One region of the Methylobacterium sp. BI1 genome, then DNA from elsewhere that is predicted to be linked to it. Evidence: predicted binding sites of a transcription regulator. Region 1 holds the regulator's gene; each other region holds the start of a gene.

Region 1 (7,901 bases):
CCTGCTGCCCCTGGCCGCCCTGGGCGACATCCTGGGCTATCGCCGGATCTACCTCGCCGGCCTCGCCGTGTTCACGGCCGCCTCCGTCGCCTGCGCCTTCGCCCCCAGCTTCGAAGCCCTGGTGGCCGCCCGGATCGCGCAGGGGCTCGGGGCCGCCGGCATCATGAGCGTGAACACCGCCCTGGTGCGCTTCATCTACCCGCAGCGGATGATCGGCCGCGGGGTCGGCAACATCGCCCTGGTGGTGGCCATGGCCTCCGCCGCCGGTCCGACGGTGGCGGCCGCCATCCTGTCGGTGGCGACCTGGCCCTGGCTGTTCCTCGTCAACCTGCCGGTGGGGCTGATCGCCCTGACGGTGGGGGCCAGCACCCTCCCGGTGACGCCGCGGAACGGCGGGCGCTTCGACATCCGCAGCGCCCTCCTCAACGCCGTGACCTTCGGGCTGCTCATCATCGGGGTCGACGGCCTCGGCGACCCGGCGACCCGCGGCGTGGCGCTGGCCGAGATCGGGGCGGCCCTGGCGATCGGCGCGGTGTTCGTCTGGACCCAGACCCGGCTGGCGCGCCCGCTCCTGCCCGTGGATCTCCTGCGGATCCCCGCCTTCGCCCTGTCGATGGCGAGCTCCGTCGCCTCCTTCGCGGCCCAGATGATGGCCTACGTCGCCCTGCCCTTCTACTTCCAGGACGTGCTGCATCTCTCCGAGACCCAGACCGGCTTCCTGATGACGCCCTGGCCCCTGGCCATCGCCCTGATGGCCCCGATCTCGGGGCGCCTCGCCGACCGCTACGCCCCGGGCCTTCTCGGCGGCCTCGGCCTCGCCCTGATGGCCACCGGCCTGACGGCGACGGCGCTGCTCCCGGCGGGCGCGTCGCATCCCGACATCGCCTGGCGCCTGACCCTGTGCGGCCTCGGCTTCGGGTTGTTCCAGTCGCCCAACAACAAGGTCATCATCACCAGCGCCCCGCGGGACCGCAGCGGCGGGGCGAGCGGGATGCAATCCACCGCCCGCCTCACCGGGCAATCCTTCGGCGCGGCCCTGGTGGCGGTGATCTTCGGCCTGCACCAGGGCGGCCCGCCGTCCGGGCCGGTGACCGCGACCCTGTGGTGCGCCGTCGGGCTGGCGAGCCTCGGGGCGGTGACCAGCGTCCTGCGGCGCCAGCCCCGCGCCTGACGCATCCCCCGCGATCGCACCAGCGGCCGACCTGCGCGTTGACCCGGGCACCGCCTCACCGAAGGACGATCCCATGAACCTCGACCTGACCGGCAAGCGCGCCCTCGTCAGCGGCTCCACCAGCGGCATCGGCTACGCCATCGCCAAGGCCCTGGGCGAGCTCGGGGCCAACGTGGCGATCAACGGGCGGACGCAGGACCGCGTCCGCGACGCCGTCGAGCGCCTGAAGCGCGAGACCGGCCATGCCGGCTTCATCGGGGCGCCCGGCGACGTCGCCAGCCCGGACGGGGCGGCCCGCGTGGTCTCCGGCCTGCCGGACATCGACATCCTGGTGAACAACACCGGCATCTTCGAGCCGAAGCCGTTCTTCGAGATCCCCGACGAGGACTGGCACCGGTTCTTCGACACCAACGTGATGAGCGGCGTGCGCCTGGCGCGGGCCTACACCCCCGGCATGGTCGAGCGCGGCTGGGGCCGGGTGGTCTTCATCTCCAGCGAGTCCGGCGTGAACATCCCGGTGGAAATGGTCCATTACGGGATGACGAAGACCGCCCAGCTCGCCGTCGCCCGGGGGCTCGCCGAGACCGTGTCGGGCAGCGGCGTCACCGTGAACAGCGTGCTGCCGGGGCCGACCCTGTCGGAGGGGGTCGCCGACTTCATGAAGAGCATGGCGCAGGGGCAGGACGGCGGAGCCGGGGGCGCGGTCGACCTCGACGCCGCCGGCCGGGCCTTCGTGGCCGAGCACCGCCCGACCTCGCTGATCGGCCGCCTCGCCACCGTCGAGGAGGTGGCCAGCATGGTCGCCTACATCTGCAGCCCGGCCGCCAGCGCCACCAGCGGGGCGGCCCTGCGCGTCGATGGCGGCGTGGTGCGCAGCATCGTCTGAGGGCGCGCCGTCCGGGCGGGCGACGGCCGGCGCGGTAAGGATTTCGTAACCTCCCCCGCCGACCCTGGCCCGAACGGACGGGAGGGCGGTCGATGGGGGATTATGCGCTGGAAGGTCCGCGCTGGGGCACGGGCGCGGCGGGCACGGGCGGCGGTACCGTCACCTGGGCCGTCGACAGCACGATTCCCACGGGCTTCGTCAGCCTCATCCAGGCGGCCTTCGCCACCTGGGCGGCCGCCGCCAACATCGCGTTCCAGCAGGTGGCCGCCACGGCCAGCGCCCAGATCGACTTCACCCTCGGGGGGATCGACGGGCTCGGCAACACCCTGGGCTACGCCAACTATTCCTATAGCGGCCAGCGCATGCAGTCGGTGGCGGTGACCTTCGACAGCGGCGAGGGCTGGCACGCCGTCTCCGGCGGGCGCGTGGTCAGCACCCAGAACGTCGACCTCTCCCTGGTGGCGCTGCACGAGATCGGCCACGCCCTCGGCCTCGATCACTACAACACCAAGCCCGAGGTGATGAACGCCATCCTCAACACCGGCATCAAGACCCTCGCGGCCGGCGACATCGCGGGGATCCAGGCCCTGTACGGCGCGCCCCCCGCCCCGTCCGCGCCGGTGGTCGCCGCGGCGGCCGTACCGGCAGCGCCCGTCGTGCAGGCCGACGCCACGGCGGTCTACCGGTTCTACGACACCCACACGGGGGATCACTTCTACACCACGAACACGGCCGAGAAGCTGCAGATCGAGAAGACGCTGCCGTGGTTCACCTACGAGGGCACCCCCTGGGCGGCCCCGGCCAAGGGCGCCGACACCGTGGACGTGTTCCGGTTCTTCGACACGGCCTCGAACGCCCACTTCTTCACGACGAGCGTCGCCGAGCGGGACCAGGTCCTGAAGACCGCGCCGACCTACAAGTACGAGGGCGTGGCCTTCGAGGCCTACGCGGATGCGGGCGCCCCCGGCGGCCTGACCCTGGAGCGCTTCTACAACACCCAGACCGGCCAGCATCACTTCGCCGGCAGTGCCGAGGAGGCCAACGGCATCAACCACGGCGCCGCCGGTCCGGGCTGGGTCGACGAGGGCAAGGCCTTCACCGTCCACGTGCCCACCGACACCATGATCTTCGCGTAAGGCGGCGGGCTCGACGGTTCGCCGCGCCGGCCCACCTCGGGGTCGGCTACTCGGCCTCTGCTTCGAACATCTCGTCGAAGGAGTAGCCCGAGCCGCGCACCGTGCGGATCGGGTCGCTCTGGCGCGGGCGGTTCAGGGCCTTGCGCAGGCGCCCGACATGGACGTCGACGGTGCGCTCGTCGATGTAGACGTCGTGGCCCCAGACGCCGTCGAGGAGCTGCTCGCGGGAGAACACCCGGCCGGGGCTCTGCATCAGGAACTCGAGGAGCTTGAACTCGGTCGGCCCGAGATGGATCTCGCGGCCCTCCCGGCGGATGCGGTGGCTGACCCGGTCGAGCTCGATGTCGCCGGCCACCAGCAGGTTGGCGACGTGGGCGGGCTTGGCCCGGCGCAGCAGGGCGCGGACCCGGGCGAGGAGCTCGGGCACCGAGAACGGCTTGACGATGTAGTCGTCCGCCCCCGTGCCGAGGCCGCGGATGCGGTCGCCCTCCTCGCCCCGCGCCGTGAGCATGATCACCGGCAGCCGCTCGGTCTCGCGCCGGGCGCGGATGCGGCGGCAGAGCTCGATCCCCGACAGGGCCGGCAGCATCCAGTCGAGCAGGACGAGGTCGGGCACCTGTTCCTGCAGGCGCAGGTCCGCCTCGTCGCCGCGGGCGGCCGAGTCGACGACGAACCCCTCGGCCTCGAGGTTGTAGCGGAGGAGGAGGGTCAGGGCCTCCTCGTCCTCGACGATCAGGATACGCGTACTCATCGTGCGCTTTCGATCAGTCCGGCACGGGGTCAGGCCGCGCCGGGCATGTCCACGGTGGCGTAGTTGGAGGCGTCGTTCTTCGGGCGCTCGCGCTCGGCCAGGAGGTTCTCGCCGGTGACGAGGTAGTGGATCGTCTCGGCGATGTTGGTGGTGTGGTCGCCGATGCGCTCGATGTTCTTGGCCACGAACAGGAGGTGCGTGCAGAACGAGATGTTGCGCGGATCCTCCATCATGTAGGTCAGGAGCTCGCGGAACAGGGAATTGTAGAGGGCGTCGATGGCGTCGTCGCGCTCCCAGACGTCGAGGGCCGCCTTGGTGTCGCGGCTGGCATAGGCGTCGAGCACGTCCTTAAGCTGCTCCTGCACCAGGTCGCTCATGTGCTGGACGCCGATGACGATCTTCTGCGGCTGGATCTGGTCGGCGATCGCCACGACGCGCTTGGCGACGTTCTTGGCGAGGTCGCCGATGCGCTCCAGATCGTTCGAGACGCGGATCGCCGTCACGGTCTCGCGCAGGTCGATCGCCAGGGGCTGGCGCCGGGCGATGAGCAGGATCGCCCGCTCCTCGATCTCGCGCTGGAGGGTGTCGAGGCGGGCGTCGGCGGCGATCACGGCCTGGGCCAGGGCCGAGTCCCGGCGCACCAGGGCCTCGCCGGCCTCGGTCATCATCTTCTCGGCGATGCCGCCCATCTCGGAGATCGAGCGGCGCAGGTCCTCGAGGTCCGTGTCGTAGGATTTGACGATGTGGTCGGGCATGGGTCTCGCTCCTCGATCGGGCCCGACTGTCCGGGGCCCGCCCTGGCGGTGATGGGGGGCGCGGGCCGGGATCGGCCGACGGAGGATCAGCCGAAGCGGCCAGTGATGTAGTCCTGCGTCTGGCGCTTCTCCGGATTCATGAAGATGCGCGTCGTGGGGCCGAATTCCACCAGCTCGCCGAGATACATGAACGCGGTGAACTGCGAGATGCGGGCCGCCTGCTGCATGTTGTGCGTGACGATGACGATGGTGAATTCTGAACGCAGCTGCTCGATCAGCTCCTCGATGCGGCCGGTGGAGATCGGGTCGAGGGCCGAGGTCGGCTCGTCGAACAGGATCACCTCGGGGCGCTGGGCCACCGTGCGGGCGATGCAGAGGCGCTGCTGCTGGCCGCCCGAGAGACCCATGCCGGACTGCTTGAGCTTGTCCTTCACCTCGTCCCAGAGGGCGGCCTTGCGCAGGGATTCCTCGACGCGCATGTCGAGGTCGGCCTTGGGCAGCTTCTCGTAGAGGCGCAGGCCGAAGGCGACGTTGTCGTAGATCGACATCGGGAACGGGGTCGGCTTCTGGAACACCATGCCGATGCGCGAGCGCAGCTCGTTGAGGTCGACCTTGGAATCCAGCACGTTCTGGCCGTCGAGGAGGATCTCCCCTTCCGCGCGCTGGTCCGGATACAGGCTGTAGATCCGGTTGAAGGTGCGCAGCAGGGTGGACTTCCCGCAGCCCGACGGTCCGATCAGCGCCGTGACCTGGCGGTCGTGGAAGTTGAGGTTGACCGACTTCAGGCCGTGGAAGCTGCCGTAGTAGAAGTTCAGGTCCTTGACGGCGATGCGGACCGGTGAGGACTCGTCAGCCTTGTGGCGTCCGGTGAGCTGCGCGGACGTGATCCCGGGGGCGGCGTTCATCGGTTCAAGATCCTATCGGTCGAAAGAGCGGGGACAGGCGGCGCGCCGGTGGTCAGCGCGACCGCTCGGTCTTGATGACGAAGCGGGCCACGATCGAGAGGGCGAGGATCGTGACGGTGATGAGGAGGGCGCCGGCCCAGGCGAGCTGCTGCCAGTTCGGATAGGGCGAGAGGGCGAACTGGTAGATCATCACCGGCAGGTTCGGCACGCCCCCCATCAGGTTGGGCGCGAACCAGCTGTTGTTGTTGAGCGCGGTGAAGAGCAGCGGCGCCGTCTCGCCGGCGATGCGGGCCAGCGCCAGGATGATGCCGGTGACGATGCCGGCGCTGGCGCCGCGCCAGGTGATGCTCTTGATGACGATGGAGGGCGGCGCGCCCAGCGCCGCGCCGGCCTCGCGCAGGGTCGAGGGCACGAGGCGCAGCATGTCCTCGGTGGTGCGCACGATCACCGGCGTCGCGATGATGGCAAGCGCCACCGCGCCGGCCCAGCCCGAGTAGGAGCCCATGGGCCGGACCATCAGCGTGTAGACGAACAGGCCGATGAGGATCGAGGGCGCCGAGAGCAGGATGTCGTTGAGGAAGCGGATGACGTCGGCGATCTTCGAGTTGCGGCCGTACTCGGCCAGGAAGGTCCCCGCCATCACGCCGACGGGCGTCGCCACCAGGATGGCCAGGAGGGTCATCACCAGGCTGCCGAGGATCGCGTTGGCGATGCCGCCGCCCTCGGAGCCGGGACCCGGCGTCGGGGCGGTGAACAGGGTCGGCGAGAAGCCCTTGATGCCCTCGATCACCAGCATGAACAGGATCGAGCCGAGCACGACGATCCCCACCAGCGTGGCGATCGTGCTGGCCAGGATCAGGGTCTTGTCGGCGATCCGGCGGCCGGGGCGGACCCGGCTGACCCGGGCCGGGGCGGCGGTGGTGGCGAGGGGGTTCGCGGCGTCCATGATGCGGCTCCTGACGACTCGGTGAGGCTGGCCTCAGGCGACCTTCGCGCGGCGGGTGAGGATGCGCGCGATGATCAGGACGAAGAAGGTGATGACGAAGAGGATGCAGCCGAGCGCCATCAGGGAGTTCAGCTGCAGGCCGTCGGCCTCGTTGAACTCGTTGGCGATGCGGGACGCGATGGTGGAGCCCGGGTCGAAGACCGAGCCCGAGAGGCGGTTGGCGTTGCCGATGACGAAGGTCACCGCCATGGTCTCGCCCAGGGCCCGGCCGAGGCCCAGCATGATGGCGCCGATGATGGAGACCGAGGCCTGGGGGACCAGCACGTAGCGCACCACCTCCCAGGTGGTGCAGCCGATGCCGTAGGCGCTCTCCCGCAGGACGGTCGGGATCTGATCGAGCATGTCGCGGGTGATCGAGGCCACGAAGGGCACGATCATGATGGCCAGGATGATGCCGGCGGTGAGGATGCCGACGCCCGAGGGGACGCGGGCGTAGAATAGGGTGCCGACGATCGGCATGCCCTCGACCAGGTTCGACACCGGCACCTGCACGAAGCGGGCGAAGAGCGGGGCGAACACGAACAGGCCCCACATGCCGTAGATGATGCTCGGCACCGAGGCGAGGAGCTCGATGGTCATCGAGACGGGCTTGCGGGCCCAGCCGGGGCAGAGCTGCGTCAGGTAGACGGCGATGCCCAGCGAGAGCGGCACGCCGATCAGCAGGGCCAGGACCGCCGAGGTCAGGGTCCCCACGATGGCCACGAGGCCGCCATACTGCTCCTGCCCGATATTCCAGACGCTGGAGGTGATGAAGCCGAAGCCGAATTCCTGGAAGGCCGGCCAGGCTCCGTACGCGATGGAGGCCAGGATGCCGGCGAGGACCAGGAGCACCAGGAACGCCGCCCCGTAGGAGGCCGCGCGGAACAGGCTGTCGCCGAGGCCGCCGGGCGTCTTGCGGGCCGAGGCGCGGTCCCGCGTCAGGGCGATCTGATCAGTCAAGGCGGCCATCCGAGTGTCTTCTCTTCACCGGGCGGCGTCCTACCCTGCGCCGGTCGTCGGCGCGAGGGGGGATCACCGGATCGTTGACAGGGGGGTGGCGGTAGGGCGTGGCGAAGGGGGAGCCCGGCGTCGCGACGCCGGGCCCGTCTGTCACGGTCAGGGCACGCGGGCCGGAGCCCGCGCGGCCGCCGCTCACATGCCGAAGACGGGCTTGCCGTCCTTGCCCTTGATCTCCTTCCACGCGTCGTGGATCTGGCTGACGACGGTGTCGGGCAGCGGCACGTAGTCGAGCTCGGTGGCGAGCTTGTCGCCGTTCTTGTAGGCCCAGTCGAAGAACTTCAGCACCTCGGCG
Region 2 (7,901 bases), 1.7 Mb from region 1:
GGCCCTTGAAGCGGCCGATCTCGACCTTGCCGTTCTTGAACACCGTCTTGATCAGCTGGGCCTTGTGGTCGTCGTCGCGGGCATAGGCCGTCTTGGCCCCCTGGCTGATCCGGTAGAGGGGCGGGATCGCCAGGTAGAGGTGCCCGCGGTCGATCAGCTTGGGCATCTGCCGGTAGAAGAACGTGATCAGCAGCGAGGCGATGTGGGCGCCGTCGACGTCGGCGTCCGTCATGATGATCACCTTCTCGTAGCGAAGGTCCTCGGAGCGGTAGCCCGTGCCGGTGCCGCAGCCCAGCGCCTGGGTTAGGTCCGAGATCAGCTGGTTGGCGCCGAGCTTGTCCCGGCTCGCCGAGGCGACGTTGAGGATCTTGCCACGCAGGGGCAGGATCGCCTGGGTGGCGCGGTCGCGCGCCTGCTTGGCCGAGCCGCCGGCCGAGTCGCCCTCGACGATGAAGATCTCCGAGCCGGCCATGCCCGCCTTGGAGCAGTCGGCGAGCTTGCCCGGCAGGCGCAGCTTGCGGGTGGCGGACTTGCGCGCGACCTCCTTCTCCTGGCGCCGGCGCAGGCGCTCCTCCGCGCGGTCGATCACCCAGTCGAGCAGCTTGTTGGCCTGGGCCGGGGAGGCGGCGAGCCAATGATCGAAGGCGTCGCGGATCGCGGTCTCGACGATGCGCGAGGCCTCGACGGTGGCGAGCTTGTCCTTGGTCTGGCCCTGGAACTCGGGCTCGCGGATGAAGACCGAGAGCATCGAGGCGCAGGTCGCCATCACGTCGTCGGTGGTCACCGCCGTCATGCGCTTGGCCTGGCCGACGCGCTCGGCATGCTCGCGCAGGGCCCGCAGCAGGGCGACGCGCAGGCCGCTCTCGTGGGTGCCGCCCTCCGCCGTCGGGATGGTGTTGCAGTAGGAGGCCGAGACGCCGTCGTCGGTCACCATCCAGGCGACGGCCCATTCGAGGGAGCCGTGCCCGCCCGGCTTGGTGATCTTGCCGGAGAAGATCGCGTCGGTGACGAGCTCCTTGCCCTCGAGATCGCGGGCGAGATAGTCGCGCAGGCCTCCGGGGAAGCGGTGCACGGTCTCGGCCGGCACGTCGTCCATGCCCTCGAGGAGGGTGGGGGCGCAGCGCCAGCGGATCTCGACCCCGCCGAACAGGTAGGCCTTGGAGCGGGCCATCCTGAACAGGCGTCGGGGGTCGAACTTCAGCGCCCCGAAGATCTGGGCATCGGGGTGGAAGCGCACGCGGGTGCCGCGCCGATTCTGCACCCGGCCGACGGTTTCCAGGGGACCCTGCACGTGGCCCCGCGAAAAGGTCTGGCGGTAGAGGGTCTGGCCGCGGGCGACCTCGACCTCGAGTTCGTCCGAGAGGGCGTTGACCACTGAGATGCCGACGCCGTGCAGGCCTCCGGACGTCTCGTAGACCTTCGAGTCGAACTTACCGCCCGCGTGCAGGACGGTCATGATGACCTCGAGGGCGGACTTGTTCTCGTATTTTGGGTGCGGGTCGACGGGGATGCCGCGGCCGTTGTCGGTGACGACGAGGTGGCCGCTCTCCTCCAGCTCCACCTCGATGAAGCTGGCATGGCCCGCCACCGCCTCGTCCATCGAGTTGTCGATCACCTCGGCGAAAAGGTGGTGCAGGGCGCGCTCGTCGGTGCCGCCGATATACATGCCGGGGCGGCGCCGCACCGGCTCCAGCCCCTCCAGAACCTCGATGGTGGAGGCGTCGTAGCCGGCTTCCGCCGCGGCGGGCGGCGGTGCGATCGGCGCCACGGCGGCGTCGAGCTTGCGGCGCTCGGTGGGCTTCGGCAGGGGCGCCTTGCCACCGGCGAACAGGTCGCGTGCGGGGTCGCTCACCGGAGCGCCTCGCGCGGGTGATGGTGAGGCCGCGGGCTTCGCGGGCCGGATCGCAGAGTGAGACCGTGCAGCATTCGCCTTCATCCTCTCACCATACCGGAACAAACCGGAAACAGAAAGGGGTTCCCGCTCCGCGGGGCGGGAGCTGGGAGCCCCCACCGCACAGGGCGTACCACCCCATGACATGGTATGGGGGTGGTTAAGAAGAGCTGACGGTGGCGTGATCCGTGGATCGTTGCTCCGGGCGCCGTGCCTGCCTCCCGCTTCAGGTCCCGACGCGGCCGCCCCCGCGGCGGGTGATCGTCAGCACGGCGGGGCGGGGCGGCATCGCCGGGTCGAAGTCGGGCCAGCGGGTGGCGGGCGCCTCGAAGGTGGCGGGCACCGCCTTCGGGTCCTCCTCGTCGGCCTCGCCGGGATGCTGCACGGCCACGAAGAAGGTGGTGTCGTCGGGGGTGAAGTAGGGGCCGCACATCTCGGCGCCGTGGGGCACGCGGAAGAAGTGCTTGCCCGTGCCGCGGCCCGCCCCCTCCGTCTCCATCGCCCAGATGCCGTCGTTGCGGCCGGTGCGCGAGGGCGCGTTGCCGTCCGTGGCGACCCAGAGGCGACCGAGGCCGTCGACGGCGCAATTGTCCGGCATCCCGAACCAGCCGTTCGGCGTGGTGGCCGACGAGAAGGTGGCGCCCACCGCGGCGATGCCCGGATCGCCGCAGCGGACCAGGATCTCCCAGGCGAATCCCGTGGCGGCGTGGTCGCCGTCGTCGGGGGTGAGCTCGACGATGTGGCCGAAGCGGTTGTCGGCGCGCGGGTTGGCGCCGTCGACCTGATCCGCCCTGCGCTTCCCATTGTTGGTCAGCATCACGTAGACCTTGCCGGTCCTCGGGTTGGCCTCGACGTCCTCGGGCCGGTCCATCTTGGTGGCCCCGAGCCGGTCGGCGGCGAGGCGGGCGCCGATCACCACGTCGGCCTGGGACGCGAAGCCGTTCTCGGGCGTCAGCGGCCCCTGGCCGAAGACCAGCGGCATCCAGGTGCCGCGCCCGTCGGCGTCGAAGCGGGCCACGTGCAGGGTGCCGGAATCGAGGAGGTCGCGGTCGCCGCTGTCGGCCCGGCCGGCGGTGACGAACTTGTAGACGTAGTCGAAGCGCTCGTCGTCGCCCTGGTAGATCACGTACTGACCCTGCTTGGCCACGATGCCGGCCGCGCCCTCGTGCTTGAAGCGCCCCAGGGCCGTGCGCTTCTTCGGGACGCTCGTCGGGTCGAAGGGGTCGATCTCCACCACCCAGCCGAAGCGGTTCGGCTCGTTGGGCTCGCGGCCGAGGTCGAAGCGCTCGTGGAAGCGGCCCCACGCATAGGCGCCGGCCGGCAGGTTGAAGCGCTTGTGGTTGGCGGCCTCCGGCGAGCCGGCGGGAAGGGTGCCGGAGAAGTAGTAGTTGATGTTCTCCTCGCAGGTCAGCCACGTTCCCCAGGGGGTCGTGCCGCCGGCGCAGTTGTTGATCATCCCGAGGGGCGCCCGGCCGGTTGGGTCGGCGGCGGTCTTCACCCGGTCGGTGCCGGCGGCCGGGCCGGTCAGCACCATCGGCGTCCCGGCCGTGATGCGGCGGGCGTATTGCGAATCCGGGACCACCGTCCAGCGGCCATCCTGGCGCCGGATCTCGATGACCGAGCCGCCATGGGCCGCCATCTCGATGTCGACGAGCTCCCGCGTCATGCCCTTGAAGTCGACCGCCTTGCCGTCCTGGCGCCCGAGCCCGGGGAACATCAGTTCCTCGTTGGTGTATTCGTGGTTGACCACCAGGAGGCCGTGCGCCGCCGGGTCGGCCGCCCCCGGCATGGGGAAGTAGCCGACGAAATCGTTGTTGTAGCCGAATTGCTGCCCCTGGGCGGCCGCGGTCTGGTTGCGCGGATCGAAGGCCGGCGCGCCGGGCAGCACCGGGTCGCCCCAGCGGATCAGGATCTCGGCCTCGTGCCCGGCGGCGACGTGGTGGTGCGCGTCCGAGCCCGCTTCGATCTCGGCGAAGGGGAAGCGGGTGCCGGGGGCTTCCGCCGCCTGCGCCGCACCGGCGGCCAGGGCGCGGGGCGTCACCACCGCCGCGATGGCGCCGACCCCGAGGAGCCCGCGCAGGAGGTCGCGCCGGTCGAAGCGCGCCGCCACCACGTCGCCGAAGGTCGGATTCGGGCTGCCGTTCGACCCGCGATCCTCGGCGGCCTCGGCGGCCTGCGAGCGGGTGCGCGTCGGTTCGGTCATGGGGCGGGTCCGGGAAGGCGGGTGGCAACCCCTCCCGCTAGCCGGCCCGCATGGCACCGGTGTGACAAGTTCCTGCCGGACGCCGGCCGGCGACGCGCCCCCGGGCTCGTGTCCGCGCCGTCGCGCGCGAGGGCCCCTGCGACCGGCGTGGTTCCGGGTGAACCCTCGCCGGCCGCGGGACGTCGGGACTTTGTCCCACGCGCCTCAGGCCTGTTCGCCTCAGGCCTGTTCGCCTCAGGCTTTCTTGCGAGCCGCCGCAGCGGGCTTCTCGGCCGCGGCCTTGGCGGTGCTCGTCGCCGGCTTCTTGGCCGCCGCCTTCGCGGCGGGCTTGGCCGGGACCTCGGCGGCGGATGCCGCGTCCCCGTCGGCCTCCTGCGCCACCGCTTTCTTGGTGGGCGCCTTCTTCGTCGTGGTCTTCTTCGTTGTAGTCTTGGTCGAAGCCTTGGCGCCCGCCGCCTTGCGGGCCGGGGCCTTCTTCTTGCCCCCGCCCGCGGCTTCCCGGGCGGCGATCAGCTCCAGGGCCTGGGGCAGGTCGACCGCCTCGGCGGCCATGGTCTTGGGCAGCGTCGCGTTGGTGGTGCCGTCGGTGACGTAAGGGCCGTACTTGCCCGACTTCACCACGATGGGCTTGCCCGTCTCCGGGTGCTCGCCGAGGGGACGGCCCGGATCGGCCGCCGGGCCGCGCCGGCCGCCGCCCTGCTCCTTGGCGACGATGAGGTCGATGGCCCGGTTGGCGCCGATCTCCAGCACGTCGTCGTCGCGCCCGAGATTCGCGTACATCTTGCCGTGCTGCACGTAGGGTCCGAAGCGGCCGAGATTGGCCAGGATCGGCTCGCCGGTCTCGGGGTGCCGCGCCACCTCGCGCGGCAGCGCGAGCAGCTTCAGGGCCATCTCCAGGTCGACCGAGGACGGGCTGGTGCCCTTCGGGATCGAGGAGCGCTTGGGCTTGGGCGCCTCCTTGTCGGTGGAGGCCTCGCCAAGCTGGACGAAGGGTCCGAAGCGGCCGTCGCGCACCGTCACGGGCAGGCCGGAGACCGGGTCGTTGCCGAGCACCCGGGTACCGGGCTGGCCGCCGTTCTCGGAGGAGCCCTCGCCGTCGCCCTCGACGCCGGAGGCGGCGAGCTGGCGGGTGTACTTGCACTCCGGGTAGTTCGAGCAGCCCACGAAGGCGCCGAACTTGCCGAGCTTCAGGGAAAGCTGGCCGGAGCCGCAGGTCGGGCAGGTGCGCGGGTTCGAGCCGTCGGCCTTCTCGGGGAAGATGTGAGCCCCGAGGAGATCGTTGAGGGCGTCGAGCACCTCCGCGACGCGCAGCTCCTTGGTGCCGGCGATGGCCGCGGAGAACTCGCGCCAGAAGTCGCGCAGCACCTCGCGCCAGTCGATCTCGGCGTTGGAGACCCGGTCGAGCTGCGTCTCGAGGTCGGCGGTGAAGTCGTACTCGACGTAGCGCTTGAAGAAGCTTTCGAGGAAGCCGGTGACGAGGCGGCCCTTGTCCTCGGCCACGAGGCGCTTCTTGTCGATCCGCACGTATTCGCGGTCGCGCAGGGTCTGCAGCACGGCGGCATAGGTGGAGGGCCGGCCGATGCCGAGTTCCTCCATGCGCTTGACGAGGCTGGCCTCGGAATAGCGCGGCGGCGGCTCGGTGAAGTGCTGGGTCGAGGCGATGCGCTCGCGCTTCAGCGGGTCGCCCGCCTTCATCGGCGGCAGGCGACGGCCGTCCTCGTCCTCCTCGTCGTCCTTGCCCTCCTGGTAGAGGGTGAGGAAGCCGTCGAACTTCACCACCTGGCCGGTGGCGCGCAGCTCCAGCGTCCGCGGCCCGACCTGGGCGACGACATCGACGGTGGTGCGCTCCAGCTCGGCCGATTCCATCTGGCTCGCGACGGTGCGGGTCCAGATCAGCTCGTAGAGCTTGGCCTGCTCGGCATCGACGGTGCGGGCCACCGTCTTGGGCAGCCGGCTCATGTCGGTGGGACGCACGGCCTCGTGCGCCTCCTGGGCGTTCTTGGCCTTGACGCTGTACTTGCGCGGCGCCCCCGGCAGGTAGCGCTCGCCGTATTCCTTGCCGATGACCCGCCGGACATCGGCGATCGCCTCCGGCGCCATGTCGACGCCGTCGGTCCGCATGTAGGTGATCAGGCCCACCGTCTCGCCGTCGATCTCGACGCCCTCGTAGAGCTTCTGGGCGGCGCGCATGGTCTGGGCCGGCGCCATCCCGAGCTTGCGGGAGGCCTCCTGCTGCAGGGTCGAGGTGGTGAAGGGCGGGGCGGGGTGGCGCTTGGCGGGCTTGGCCTCGACGCTGCCGACCGAGAAGGTGCCGAGTTCGAGGTCGCGCTTGAACGCCGCCGCCTCCTCGCCGGTGCCGACGTCCAGGCGCTGGATGCGCTTGCCGTCCGCGCCGGTGAGGCGGGCCTCGAAGCTGGCGCCGGTCTCCGTCACCAGGGTCGCCACCAGGGACCAGTATTCCCGCGGCTTGAAGACCTCGATCTCGCGCTCGCGCTCGCAGACGAGGCGCAGCGCGACCGACTGCACGCGGCCGGCCGAGCGGGCGCCCGGCAGCTTGCGCCAAAGCACCGGCGAGAGGTTGAAGCCCACGAGGTAGTCGAGGGCGCGGCGGGCCAGGTAGGCGTCGACCAGGGCCTGGTCGATCTGCCGGGGCTGGCGCATGGCGGTCTCCACCGCCGCCTTGGTGATGGCGTTGAAGGTCACGCGCTCCACGGGCATGCCCTTGAGGGCGCGGCGGGCGGTGAGGGCCTCGACCACGTGCCAGGAGATGGCCTCGCCCTCGCGATCCGGGTCGGTGGCGAGAATCAGGCCGTCGGCGCCCTTCAGCGCCTTGACGATGTCGGAGACGCGCTTCGATCCGCGATCGTCGAGCTCCCACAGCATGTGGAAGTCCGCCTCCGGATCGACGGAGCCGTCCTTGGCTGGAAGGTCCCGGATATGGCCGAACGAGGCGAGAACCTCATAGTCGCGGCCGAGATACTTGTTGATCGTCTTGGCCTTGGCCGGCGACTCGACGACGACGACTTTCATGTGCTGGTACTAGCCTCTCGTCAGGGCCTGACCCACAGCAACGACCGTACGCAGATTGTGCGGGGGGCATCGCCACCCGTCCGGAGAGGGGGTCGGCGCGGGGGAGAAGTGGGTCAAGCCCAGGGGGATGTCAAATGACCCCCCCGGCCCGGCCCGGCCTCACCCCCGTTTGGCGAAGGTCAGGGCTGCGTCGAGCGCGCCGTTCAGGGTGGTCACGAGCACGTCGGCGGAGAGGGTGCGGCGCAGCCGGTCGAGGGAGGCCGGATCGCGCTCGCGCCAGAAGCCGACGAGGACCCGGACGCCGGGAATCGCCCGCCGCGCCTGACGGACGTTCAGGCGGATCTGCGACAGGCTGACGGGCTCCAGGTAGGAGAAGCAGACCAGGGCGATCCCCGAGAGGTCGTCCGGCGTCTCGCCCCGGCGCAGCTCCGCCATCGACATCACCTGGGCGCCGAGGCCGTGCCGGCCGAGGATCTGGCCCAGCATCGCGGTCGCCGCCTCGTCGAAGGGCCCGCGGCTCGAGACGCAGAGCACCGGCCGGGGCGCGCGCCAGCGGGCCGGGAGGTCCTCCGGACGCAGCACCACGGTCGCGACCTGCCTGTCGGGCCCGATGGCCGCGATGGCCGCCGAGGTCTCGGAATTGCCGGCCGATCCGGAGGAGCCGATCTTCCGGCTCGCCGGCATGGTGCCGAGCCGGGCGACGACGGTGCGCAGGGCGGTGCCGACTTCGTCCTGGCGGGTCCGGTCGAGGGTCCCGCGGGAGAGGTCCTCCTGGGC
Region 3 (7,901 bases), 680 kb from region 1:
CATCAGGATGACGACGTACTTGATGGTGACGATGAGGACGAGCGCCCACAGGATCAGAGAGGCGACGCCCAGAACCTCCTCGCGCAGCAGGATGCCGTCGGCGCGTGCGGAGACCAGGGCCTCGCGGAAGGCGTAGAGCGGGCTCGTCCCGATATCGCCGTAAACCACGCCGATGGAGCCGAGGACCAGGGTCCAGAGGCTCGCCGGTGCATGGGCGCGCGCGGTCTCGGCGGCTCCATCGGCCACGGGAGGCGGGCTGCCGGCTCCCTCGGGTTTGGCAGCGGGCGCGCTCGAAGGGGCGGTCTGCGTCATTCGGCTCGATCGAGACTCGTTGCGAGCCCGACGTCTCGCGGCGTGGTGCTCAGACCGCGCGCGGGAACACCGGGGCCGGTCCCGACGGCGTCGGGCGGCGGGGGACGGTTGCGTTCACGCTATCATGCGGCGCAGCATGCGAGAACGGCAACCTCACCGAAGGTCGCCGTTCCGTGGCAGCGGCTCACGCCGTCGTAGCCGATCGTTACTCGGCGGCGGTGCGGGCACCGGAGCCGAAGCGGCGCTCGATGTAGTCGGTGACCACCGTCTCGAAATCCTTGGCCAGGGTCGGTCCACGCAGGGTCATGGCCTTCTTGCCGTCGATGAAGACCGGCGCGGTCGGGGTCTCGCCGGTGCCCGGCAGTGAGATGCCGATGTCGGCGTGCTTCGATTCGCCGGGCCCGTTCACGATGCAGCCCATCACCGCGACGTTGAGGCCTTCGACGCCTGGATAGGCCTTCTTCCATTCCGGCATCGAGTTGACGATCCAGCTCTGGATGTCGCGGGCGAGTTCCTGGAACGTGGTCGAGGTGGTGCGGCCGCAGCCCGGGCAGGCGGCGACGAGGGGCACGAAGGTGCGGAAGCCCATGGTCTGCAGGAGTTCCTGCGCGGCCTTCACCTCCACGGTGCGGTCGCCGCCCGGCTCGGGGGTCAGCGAGTAGCGGATCGTGTCACCGATGCCTTCCTGCAGGAGAACGCCGATGGCGGCGGAGGCCGCGACCAGGCCCTTCGAGCCCATGCCCGCCTCGGTGAGGCCGAGATGGATGGCGAAGTCCGAGCGACGCGCCACCTCACGGTAGACCGCGATGAGGTCCTGCACCGCCGAGACCTTGGCCGACAGGATGATCTTGTCCTTGGACAGGCCCAGCTCGACGGCGCGCTCGGCCGAGGTGAGGGCCGATTGCACCATGGCCTCGCGCATCACCGCACGGGCATCGATCGGCCGGGGCGAGCGGGCGTTCTCGTCCATCAGGTGGGTGAGGAGGGCCTCGTCGAGGGAGCCCCAGTTGGCACCGATGCGCACGGTCTTGTTGTAGCGGATCGCCTGCTCGATGATGGTCGAGAACTGCGTGTCCTTCTTCTCCTTGAAGCCGACATTGCCCGGATTGATCCGGTACTTGGCCAGCGCCTCGGCGCAGGCCGGATGGTCGGAGAGGAGCTTGTGGCCGATGTAGTGAAAGTCTCCCACCAGCGGCACGTGCACGCCGATGCGATCCAGGCGCTCGCGGATCTTCGGCACGGCGGCGGCCGCCTCGTCCCGGTCGACGGTGATGCGCACGAGTTCGGAGCCGGCGCGGGCGAGCTGAGCCACCTGGGCCACCGTGCCGTCGATGTCGGCGGTGTCGGTATTGGTCATCGACTGGACGACGATCGGCGCGCCGCCGCCCACCGTGACCGCGCCCTCACCGGATCCGATGGTGACGCCGACCGTGCGGTGCCGTGGGCTCGGGCCGGCGATCTCGGGGCCGGTGCCGCTGATCGGGTTGACGGGGGTCGCGTCCATGATGTCCATCGTTGACTGTGCGCTCCGAGGAACGTCCGCCGGCGACCGGGAGCCGCCGACCGGGCCGGTTCGGACCGGGGGCGGCGTTCCGATGCCGCAAACTCTATGCCCTCGATCGTTTAGCTGAGATGACGGCGGGCGGGCGTCAAGTCCGCTGCGTCACCGGGCATTCCGGACGGCACAGCGAACGCGCTGATCGTATTCGACCTCTCCCATGTCCCATCCGGGCGGCGATGTCGAGTTTCCGGACCGGTCCGGGTGGCAGGGCTGCGTCTCGGACAGGGAACCGCTGCTTCTTCCCGCCTGTTTGTGGCCTTGCGGCACCATATATTGCGCTGCAGCATGAATGTCAGGAGATCCGCATGCTTGATCCGTATCAGGAGCCGACGGTCGATTCGCTCATCGACGTTCCGGTCGAACGGGACCTGCGGATGCAGCCTGCCGCCAAGACCCGCGTGATGGCGGGACCGGGCGCGGAGAAGACCGTCGCCCTCGCGCTCCAGGGCGGCGGCGCGCACGGTGCCTTCACCTGGGGCGTGCTCGATGCGCTGATCGAGGACGGACGCCTCGGTTTCGAGGCGATCACCGGAGCCAGTGCCGGGGCGATGAACGCCGTGGTGATGGTCGACGGCTGGCTTGAGGACGGACCCGAGGGCGCTCGCCGGGCCCTGGAGCGCTTCTGGCGCGAGGTCAGCCTCGACGGCGACTTCTGGCCGGCCCAGCGCCGTGCTTTCAGCGGTTTGTTCGAGTTCTGGTCGAACAATCCGATCGCGGAGTTCTGGAGCCGGGCCCTGAAGACCAGCCCGTACACGTCGAACCCGCTGAACTACAATCCGCTCCGCAAGGTGTTGGCCGCCCAGGTGGATTTCGAACGCCTGCGCGCCGCCGAGACCGCGGCGGTGTTCGTCTCCGCCACCAATGTCTGGACGGGCAAGCTCGCGGTGTTCGAGCGCGAGGCGCTGAACGTCGATCACCTCATGGCCTCCGCCTGCCTGCCGACGGTGTTCCAGGCCGTGGAGATCGACGGCGTGCCCTACTGGGATGGCGGCTATCTCGGCAACCCGCCGCTCTATCCCCTCTACCGCGGGGCCGAGACCCGCGACATCGTCCTGGTGCAGATCAACCCCGTGGAGCGCCGCGAGACCCCGCGCACGCCGCAGGAGATCCAGGACCGGCTCAACGAGATCACCTTCAACGCGAACCTGATGCGCGAGCTGCGCGCGATCGACTTCGTCGACCACCTCATCGCCGAGGGCGTGCTCGGCCGGGGCGAGTACCAGTCGCAGTACGTCCACCGCATCGACGGCACCGGGGCCCTCGACGAGTACCAGGCCTCCTCACGCCTCGATGCCCGCTGGCGGGTGTTCGAGCGCCTGCGGGACAAGGGCCGCGGCGCGGCGCAGGCCTGGATCGCCGAGAACTACGAACAGATCGGCCGGACCTGCACCCTCGATCTGGAGGCGACCTACCGCTGATGCGGTTCCGCACGCTGCCGCTGGATTAAGACCACCGGTTCGTGCGTTGATGCTCTTATGACGACCGAACCGAACCGGCCCGGCCCCACCGCCATCGTCGACCTGCTCGTGCCCCTCCGGCGCTACGCGCGGGCCCTGACACGCGATACGCTGCGGGCCGACGACCTCGTGCACGATGCCCTGGTGCGGGCACTGGAATCAGGCCAGGCGGCGCGTCCGAACACCAACCTGCGCACCTGGATGATGACGGTGCTGCACAACGTCTTCATCGACGAGCAGCGCCGGAAACGGGTCGAGGCCCGCCATGCCGATACGCTCGTGCAGATGAGCGAGGAGATGGCGCCTCCCGCTCAGGAGGCGCAGGTCCGCCTCGCGCAGATCCGGCGCGCGTTTCTCACGCTGCCGGAAGAACAGCGTGCCGCCCTTCACCTCGTGACCCTGGAAGGCATGGCCTATGCCGATGCGGCGGCCGTCCTCGGCATCCCCATCGGTACGCTGATGTCGCGCCTCGGCCGAGGCCGCGCTGCCCTGCGGGCCTTCGAGGAAGGCGAGCGTCAGGGGGGCGGCGTCGCCGGACGGCGCCAACGCCTCGCGACCGAGCGGCCGCGCCTGCGCCTCGTCGCCCAGGACGCGGACGATGCCTCGCTCCGGACGGGCCGCGCCGTCGGCGACACCTGAGACGTTTCCGAAGACCGGGACGGAGCGCCATAGACAGGCCGATCCGTCCTCAGCGCGGCCGGGACTCCTCGTCCGGGGACGCGCCCCCTGTATCCGACCGGAGCCGACGCCATGGACCAGACCGCGATGATCGATCCGATCACAGAGAATGACCTCACCGCTTTCGTGGACGGACAGCTCGACGGCATGCGCCGCCTCGACGTGGAAGCGCACCTGGCGCGCAACCCCGAGACCGCCGCGCAGATCATGGCCGAGTTGCACGACCGCGACGCGCTGCGGCAGGCCTTCGCCATCCTTCCCGGGCCCGGACCGGAGCGCAACCGGGCCGCTGCGCGGCGCCTGGACCGGACCCTGGCCTGGCGCCGCTTCGGTGACCGCCTGCGTCGGGCCGCGGTGATCGCGCTCCTCGTCGGCACCGGCTGGCTGGCCCACTCCGACGGACCCTTCCTCGGCGTGCCGGACACGTTCGCCTCCCCCGTCGATCCGGCCCTCGTGGCCGATGCCCGTCACGCGCGCGAGGCGGCGCAGGTCCGCGCCCGCATCGCCGCGCAGCGGGGCGATCAGGCTCAGGCCTATGATCGCGCCGGCATTGCCGCCGCCACCGGCATCGCGTTGCCCGATCTGCCGACGGACTGGACGGTACGCGACGTGCAGATCGTTCCGGCCCGTAATGGCACCGGCATCGAGGTGATGATCGACGCCGGCAAGCTCGGCGAGGTCTCCCTGTTCGCCACCCGCAGCCTCGACGGCCACGTCGCGCCGAGCGAAGTCACGAGCCCCGGCGACGGCGAGACCGCCTATTGGACCGCCGGCCACTCGGCCTACGCCCTCAGCGGAGGGCACGACCATGCGGGCCTCGAATCCGCGGCGCGCGACCTCGCCGGTCGGACAGCGACGAAGCTCTGATCGATCGTTGCGCCGCCCCGGCGCCAGAATTGCCAGGTTCTAGCGACGCGCCGTCCGCCCGGCGCGTCGCTCTGTTGCGGGGTTGCAGAACGAACACGCGAGGCCATTCCTCTCGTCGAACGTTATCCGAGAGTCGGAAAGAAACAGCGCAGGCAATTTCGTCAGCGTTCAGACGAGCCGTGCCATAGGCCTGTTGTATAGAAGTCCTATACTCCAGTGGCACCTGCTCTGTGCTGACCTCTGACGCCGAGACGCCGATGGCCCGCCTGCTCCAGACACTCATGTTCCTCGCCGCCCTGCCGGTGGGGATCACCTCTTCGGCGGTTCGGGCGGAGGAGGCCGCGCAGAAGCCGACCTCGGCCCCTGCCGTCGGTGTCACGCCCCTGACCCCCGGCAAGGCAGCCCGGGCACCCTACCTCTCCGAGGCGCAAGCGCCCGACACCGTCGCGATCCTCGGGGCCCCGCCGCGGGGCCAGTCGGCGGCTGAAGCGGCGGACAAGGCCGCGTTCGTCGCCACTCGGGCCCTCAAGGGAACGCCGCGCTGGACCCTGGCTACCACCGATGTGGCCGACGGCGCCTCGGCAATCCTCGACGATTTCGCCTGCGTCATCGGCCAGCGCATCGAGCAGTCCCGAGCGCCCGCCCTGATGACCCTCCTGGAACGCGCGCGCCTCGACATCGCCCAGGCGACGCGCGGTCCGAAGCTGCACTACCGGCGCCTACGTCCCTTCGTCGGCAACGATGCGGAGATCTGCGTGATGCGGACCTCAGACCTCGGCAATGCGTTCAGTTTCCCGTCGAGCCATGCGACCCAGGCCTGGACCTACGCGGCGATCATGGCGGCCCTGATGCCCGAGAAGGCGACGCAGTTCTTCGTCCGTGCCCGTTCCTACGGCGAGAGCCGCATCGTCTGTGGTCTGCACTGGGCCAGCGACATCGAGGCTGGGCGCACGGCTGGCAGCGCTGTCTTCGCAGCCCTGCAGGGCGATGCCGGTTTCCGGACCGATCTGGACAAGGCGCGCGTCGAGCTCGGCAAGCTCAGGTCCGCCGGTGGTCCCGCCCCGGACCAAGCCGTCTGTGCCCGTGAGGAAGCCGCTGCCCGCGAGCCGATCCTGTAGGGAATCCCTTCTCCGTCGAGATCGATCTTTCCAAGGGCTGAGCCCGCCCAACTTGGGCGTCCGCTGACGAAGCATGTCGGTGCATGACGCAACTGGTCTCCTCGAACAGCGGGCGACCAGCCCTCCCGGCACGACCGCTCCGGCGACTGCGCGGATGCCATGAGGACCCGGCGAAACCCCGGCCCGGCCAATGGTAGGGCCGGGTCGGTTCGCCGGTTTTCCCGTGAAACGTTAACGATGTTTCCTCAGGACCTGGTCACCGTTCCGGTCGATGCCCGCCGGCGCCGACGTGCCAGCATGTTGAGCCCCTCCACGCCGGCCGAGAACGCCATCGCGGTATAGATGTAGCCCTTGGGCACATGCGCACCGAACCCTTCGGCGATCAAGGTCATGCCGATCATGATGAGGAAGCCCAGGGCCAGCATCACCACGGTCGGGTTGGCGGCGATGAAGCGCGACAGCGGATCCGCGGCGAGCAGCATCACGGTCACGGCGGTCACGACGGCGATTACCATGATGGGCACGTGCTCCGTCATGCCCACCGCCGTGATGATGCTGTCGATGGAGAAGACGAGGTCGAGGACGAGGATCTGACCAATGGCCGCGGCGAAGCCGAGCCGCACGGCGCTGCTCCCGGGCGTCTCCGGCTCCGGGTCGACGGTGTGGTGGATCTCCTTCGTGGCCTTCCACAGCAGGAACAGGCCGCCGGCGATGAGGATAAGGTCGCGCCAGGAGAAGCCTTTGCCGAACACCTCGAAGACGGGCTGCGTCAACGCGACGATGTACGCGATGGTGGCGAGAAGGCCGAGTCGCAGGATCAGCGCGAGGCCGATGCCGATGCGCCGTGCCTTCTGCTGGTGCTCGGGCGGAAGCTTGTTGGTCAGGATCGAGATGAAAATGAGGTTGTCGATGCCGAGCACGACCTCCATCACCACCAGGGTGGCGAGAGCCGCCCAGGCAGTGGGGTCGCTGGCGAGTTGAAGCAGGCTGTCCACAATGGCCTCGTCGCGTCAGTCAGGGCCGCTCCCCCGAACGGTGTCGTGCCGGGAGCGGGGATGGAGAGGGGCGGGGCCGGGACCGGCCCCGGATTCGGCTCGGTCAGGCCGTCAGGCCGGGGCTGCTCGCGGCCACGCCCGGCCGTTCGGCCGGTGCCGGGCTGAAGATCCGCACCGCCTTCGGCACCACCTTGAAATGGGCTGGAGTGTAGGTCGACAGCTCGCCGTCGGTGTTCACGGGGCGCGGCTTCTTGGTCTTCACCACGATCTCTGTGGTGCTGAAGGCCCGCACGTCGGCTGCCTTGCCCTGGGTGCCCTTGCGCAGGGCCGGCAGGAGCATCAGCAGCCGCCACCAATGGGCGACCTCGAGGCTGTAGAAGTCGAGCTTGCCGTCGTCGACGGTGGCCGTCTCCTCCACCGTCATGCCGCCGCCGTAGTGACGCCCGTTGCCCACGGAGACCTGGATGGTGCGCACCGTCTCGGTCTGGCCGTCATGCTCGATGTAGACGGTGAAGGGCCGCATCCGGCGGAGCACGCGGACCGCCGCGATGCCGTAGCCGAGAGTGCCCCAGGTCTTCTTCGATTCCGCGGTGAGGTCGCCGGCGAGGTCCGCCGAGAAGCCGATGCTGGCGACGTTGAAGTAGTAGTGCCCGTTGACGCAGCCGAGATCGGCCGGCCTTGCCTCCTCGGTGGTGATGAGGCGGGCGGCCTCCACCGGGTCGACCGGCAGGCCGAGCGAGCGGGCGAGATCGTTGGCCGTGCCGAGGGGCAGGATGCCCAGGGGCAATCCCGTCTCGACCAGCGCGGGTGCCGCCGCGTTGAGGGTACCGTCACCACCCCCGAGGATGACGAGGTCGCAGCCCTGCGCGTGGCGCTTGATGACCGCGGTACAGTCGGCGTCACCCGGCGGCTC

The links. The regulator PhoB, encoded in region 1, activates phosphate uptake and scavenging genes when phosphate is short. The targets are predictions, from matches to a motif close to TGTCATNNANCTGTCAT.
Region 2: the regulator PhoB is predicted to act here: its motif matches at 4,145-4,161, upstream of AC1MGR_RS15500 (PhoX family protein).
Region 3: the regulator PhoB is predicted to act here: its motif matches at 5,056-5,072, upstream of AC1MGR_RS02315 (acid phosphatase).

The regions. Positions count from the first base shown of each region.
Region 1 covers NZ_CM155267.1:4,964,945-4,972,845, forward strand. The annotation lists gene AC1MGR_RS23540 (MFS transporter) at 1-1,171, shown strand, start outside; gene AC1MGR_RS23545 (SDR family oxidoreductase) at 1,245-2,057, shown strand; gene AC1MGR_RS23550 (matrixin family metalloprotease) at 2,150-3,193, shown strand; gene phoB (phosphate regulon transcriptional regulator PhoB) at 3,240-3,944, opposite strand; gene phoU (phosphate signaling complex protein PhoU) at 3,974-4,699, opposite strand; gene pstB (phosphate ABC transporter ATP-binding protein PstB) at 4,786-5,604, opposite strand; gene pstA (phosphate ABC transporter permease PstA) at 5,657-6,550, opposite strand; gene pstC (phosphate ABC transporter permease subunit PstC) at 6,584-7,558, opposite strand; gene pstS (phosphate ABC transporter substrate-binding protein PstS) at 7,742-7,901, opposite strand, start outside.
Region 2 covers NZ_CM155267.1:3,298,645-3,306,545, reverse strand. The annotation lists gene parE (DNA topoisomerase IV subunit B) at 1-1,852, opposite strand, end outside; gene AC1MGR_RS15500 (PhoX family protein) at 2,118-4,094, opposite strand; gene topA (type I DNA topoisomerase) at 4,329-7,124, opposite strand; gene AC1MGR_RS15490 (AI-2E family transporter) at 7,284-7,901, opposite strand, start outside.
Region 3 covers NZ_CM155267.1:477,795-485,695, forward strand. The annotation lists gene AC1MGR_RS02290 (potassium transporter Kup) at 1-312, opposite strand, end outside; gene ispG (flavodoxin-dependent (E)-4-hydroxy-3-methylbut-2-enyl-diphosphate synthase) at 518-1,825, opposite strand; gene AC1MGR_RS02300 (patatin-like phospholipase family protein) at 2,179-3,291, shown strand; gene AC1MGR_RS02305 (sigma-70 family RNA polymerase sigma factor) at 3,349-3,969, shown strand; gene AC1MGR_RS02310 (anti-sigma factor family protein) at 4,081-4,875, shown strand; gene AC1MGR_RS02315 (acid phosphatase) at 5,133-5,993, shown strand; gene AC1MGR_RS02320 (TerC family protein) at 6,239-6,988, opposite strand; gene AC1MGR_RS02325 (lipid kinase) at 7,092-7,901, opposite strand, start outside.